DNA from 2 places in the Enterobacter cloacae subsp. cloacae ATCC 13047 genome. Region 2 is predicted to be linked to the other one. Evidence: predicted binding sites of a transcription regulator. Region 2 holds the regulator's gene; the other holds the start of a gene.

The links. The regulator CRP, encoded in region 2, controls carbon source genes, mostly activating them, when cyclic AMP is high. The targets are predictions, from matches to a motif close to ATGTGANNNNNNTCACAT.
Region 1: msrB (peptide-methionine (R)-S-oxide reductase MsrB) is a predicted target of CRP. The motif match lies at 1,504-1,521, and genes of this name have one in related genera.

What each region holds. Positions count from the first base shown of each region.
Region 1 covers NC_014121.1:2,517,048-2,519,248, forward strand. Annotated here, with positions in the region: gene chiD (chitinase ChiD) at 1-592, shown strand, start outside; gene ECL_RS12105 (YeaC family protein) at 653-931, opposite strand; gene msrB (peptide-methionine (R)-S-oxide reductase MsrB) at 973-1,386, opposite strand; gene gapA (glyceraldehyde-3-phosphate dehydrogenase) at 1,728-2,201, shown strand, end outside.
Region 2 covers NC_014121.1:4,840,945-4,843,145, forward strand. Annotated here, with positions in the region: gene ECL_RS23620 (IS4 family transposase) at 1-174, shown strand, start outside; gene ECL_RS23625 (OsmC family protein) at 270-674, opposite strand; gene crp (cAMP-activated global transcriptional regulator CRP) at 985-1,617, shown strand; gene ECL_RS23635 (YccS/YhfK family putative transporter) at 1,675-2,201, shown strand, end outside.

The DNA of each region.
Region 1 (2,201 bases), 2.3 Mb from region 2:
CGACATGGCGTACGGCACTCAGTATTTTAACGCGAACCTGTATGACTCCAGCGCCTGGCCGACCGTGGCGGCAGCAGATAAATACAGCGTTGATTTTGTGGTGAACAATTATCTGGCCGCGGGGCTGAAGCCACAGCAGATGAACCTTGGGATTGGTTTCTATGGGCGCGTGCCAAAACGCGCTGTGGAACCGGGCATTGACTGGAGCAAGCCCGATGCGCAAAACAATCCGGTGACACAGCCTTACTTCGGCCCACAGGAGATCGGGTTGTTCAGATCACTCGGTTATGACCTGACCAAAGATACCTACGTGAAGTACAACGATATCGTGAAGAAACTGCTAAACGACCCGCAAAAGCGCTTTACCGAACACTGGGACGACCAGGCGAAAGTGCCGTGGCTTTCCGTGAAGGGCGCCGACGGAAAGGATCTGTTTGCCCTCTCGTATGAGAATCCACGTTCCGTCGCCATCAAAGCGGACTATATCAAAGAGAAAGGTCTGGCAGGCGCAATGTTCTGGGAGTATGGGGCGGATGATAATAACCAGTTAGCGAAGCAGCTGGCGGAGTCGCTCGGGATCTCGCACAAGTAGTGAGGCAATCAAACCCTCTCCCACAAGGAGAGGGTTGAGTGAGGACATCAACCTACACCGTTATTGTATTTTCATCGTCGCAATCGGCTTTGGCGTGATACCAAACTCTTCCTTCAGTTCACGCTTGCTCTTCATCACCATCTGGCCGTTGGTATCGATTGTCATGTGTTGCGCATCGGTGTTGTTGCGCGCCTGCCACAGCATGACCAGCTGCAGACTGTTCTCTTTTTGCTCCGGGGTTAAGGCAACGCCATCAGGCCATTTCCCCAGCTCAACGGCGGTGACCAGACGCTGATAAACTTCCGGCGTCATACCGTTAATCATGTCATCAATATTCACGATCTCTCCCTTTCAAAGGAATAATTTGCTGAATCGTTTTTTCAACCTTTAATCTGGTCGCCGTTTTCATCGTCGCTAAAGCTCAGAGAAGCTGAGTTAACGCAGAAACGCTCGCCCGTTGGCTGAGGGCCATCCGGGAAGACATGCCCCAGGTGCGCATCGCAGTTGCCGCAGCGAATTTCGGTACGCACCATCCCGTGCGACGAGTCAGTTAAGTAGCGGATCGCGTCATCGCTCACCGGCTCGTAAAAGCTCGGCCAGCCGCAGCCAGAATCGTATTTCGTTTGTGAATTGAACAGGGGGGCGTCACAGACCAGGCAATGGTATACGCCATCGCGTTTGTTATGCAGTAAACGCCCGGTAAATGGCGGCTCCGTGCCGTGATTCTGCGTCACGTAAAACTGCATTTCTGTGAGGTTTTTTTTCAAATCGTCAGGGTTACGTTGGTTCGACATATGCTTACATCTCGCTGTAGAAACAGACACCTTTTAACCCGGATTCTAACAAAACATTAACACCCTTGCGTGCACTTTTGATCTAAACTTATGTGTCGCGAAAAGGCGGTCAGGCAATTGTGATCATGCTCACATATTTATCCTGCGAGGCCTTTAAAATTCCGGGCGCAGCCCCCATGTGGTTGCTAGCTCAAAGGGAAAGTGAGGCGAGTCAGTCGCACAAACGTTAGTCACAGGATTGATTTGTCGCAATGATTGACACGATTCCGCTTGACGCTGCGTAAGGTTTTTGTAATTTTACAGGCAACCTTTTATTCACTAACAAATAGCTGGTGGAATATATGACTATCAAAGTAGGTATCAACGGTTTTGGCCGTATCGGCCGTATTGTTTTCCGTGCTGCTCAGAAACGTTCTGACATCGAAATCGTTGGTATCAACGATCTCCTGGACGCTGAATACATGGCGTACATGCTGAAGTACGACTCAACTCACGGTCGTTTCGACGGCACCGTTGAAGTGAAAGACGGCCACCTGGTTGTTAATGGCAAAACCATCCGCGTTACTGCTGAGAAAGACCCAGCTAACCTGAAATGGAACGAAATCGGTGTTGACGTTGTTGCTGAAGCAACCGGTATCTTCCTGACCGACGAAACTGCGCGTAAACACATCACCGCGGGTGCGAAAAAAGTTGTTCTGACTGGTCCTTCCAAAGACAACACCCCAATGTTCGTTCGTGGTGCTAACTTCGAAACTTACGCTGGCCAGGATATCGTTTCTAACGCATCCTGCACCACCAACTGCCTGGCACCGCTG
Region 2 (2,201 bases):
TACAGGGCAGAAAGGCAGTGTTTACACTGGCACTATCAGGCAAGCAGCATCAGGCACAGACGGGTTCTGTCATACCTGAGTCTGGCAGAAGAAGTCATCCGGCATGAGCCAGGAAAAGTGAGACGGCTGAATATAGTTAACGAGATGAAAAAGCTGGGAAAAGAGTACCAGTAATATGGTCATGGTGGCATGACCATATTACTGGGGATCCCTCAGCCCGGTGGGAGAGGGTTAGGGTGAGGGCATCAACACGCACGATGCCCCATCAATCACGCCTCGATCACTTCATACGAATGGGTAATTTTTACCGCTTTCTCCAGCATTAACGCCACAGAGCAGTATTTCTCCGCAGACAGATCCACCGCGCGTGAGACGGCAGCATCTTTCAGCGCGTTCCCGGTGACAACAAAATGCAGGTTAATGTGCGTGAACAGGCGTGGCGCCTCTTCGCGACGTTCTGACGTGAGCTTGACTTCACAGTCGGTCACATCATGACGGCCCTTTTGCAGAATCGACACCACGTCAATCGCGCTGCATCCACCTGCCGCCATCAGCACCATTTCCATTGGGCTGGGTGCTTTATCGCCGGAGTTACCGTCCATCAAAATCTGGTGTCCCGACGAGGACTCGCCCAGGAACGTTAAACCTTCTACCCATTTCACGCGCGCTTGCATATTCATTAGCTCCAACGTTGCATTTTTGGTGACAGATTACGCGTGCGTTACATTTCTCGCAATGGAAGGCGACCTGCGTCATGCTGAAGCGAGACACCAGGAGACACGCGGCGAAAGCTATGCTAAAACACTCTGGATGCTACAGTAATACATTGACGTTACACATGTATGCAGAGGACATCAAACTTTACTGGCTGCGAAACGTTACGACAGCCGACTTCCCAGGTATGGGTAAGAATTCGATTGCAACCCCAGAGTCCGGATGCATCTTATGACTCTGGTGACAGCTTATAACAGAGGATAACAGCGCATGGTGCTTGGCAAACCGCAAACAGACCCGACTCTCGAATGGTTCTTGTCTCATTGCCACATTCATAAGTACCCATCGAAGAGCACGCTGATTCACCAGGGTGAAAAAGCGGAAACGTTGTATTACATCGTCAAAGGCTCGGTGGCAGTGCTGATCAAAGATGAAGAAGGGAAAGAGATGATCCTTTCTTATCTGAACCAGGGCGATTTTATCGGTGAACTGGGCCTGTTTGAAGAAGGCCAGGAACGTAGCGCCTGGGTTCGTGCAAAGACAGCATGTGAAGTGGCTGAAATTTCCTACAAGAAATTCCGTCAGTTGATTCAGGTTAACCCTGACATCCTGATGCGTCTTTCTTCGCAGATGGCTCGCCGTCTGCAGGTGACATCAGAGAAAGTGGGTAACCTCGCCTTCCTGGACGTGACCGGCCGTATCGCGCAGACCCTGCTGAACCTGGCGAAACAGCCAGACGCTATGACCCACCCTGACGGCATGCAAATTAAAATTACCCGCCAGGAAATTGGTCAGATCGTCGGTTGCTCCCGTGAAACAGTGGGCCGTATCCTGAAAATGCTGGAAGATCAGAACCTGATCTCCGCCCACGGTAAAACCATCGTGGTTTACGGAACCCGTTAATCCCGATAAAACGGCGTGCCATCGCAAGGTGTCACGCCGTTTTTGTCTCTACTCCCCATGTGGCGCAGGCTGATTTATCACCCGGAAGTTAACTACGCACTGCGACAAACGCTGGTGTTGTGCCTTCCTGTGGCCGTGGGCCTGATCCTTGGGCATCTTCAGCAGGGGCTGCTGTTTTCACTGGTTCCCGCCTGCTGCAACATTGCCGGTCTCGACACCCCGCATAAGCGTTTTTTCAAACGTCTGATTATCGGCGGTTCGCTGTTTGCCGGGTGTAGCCTGGCCGTGCAGCTTTTGCTGGCCCGCGATATTCCGCTGCCGCTAATCCTGAGCGTGCTGGCGATGACGCTGGGGGTGACCGCCGAAATCAGTTCGCTGCACGCGCGGTTACTGCCCGCCTCACTCATCGCGGCCATCTTTACCCTGAGTCTCGCAGGTAACATGCCAGTGTGGGAGCCGCTGCTGATCTACGCCCTCGGTACGCTATGGTATGGCCTGTTTAACTGGTTCTGGTTCTGGCTGTGGCGGGAACAACCGCTGCGTGAATCCCTGAGCCTGCTCTATGTCCAGCTTGCGGAGTACTG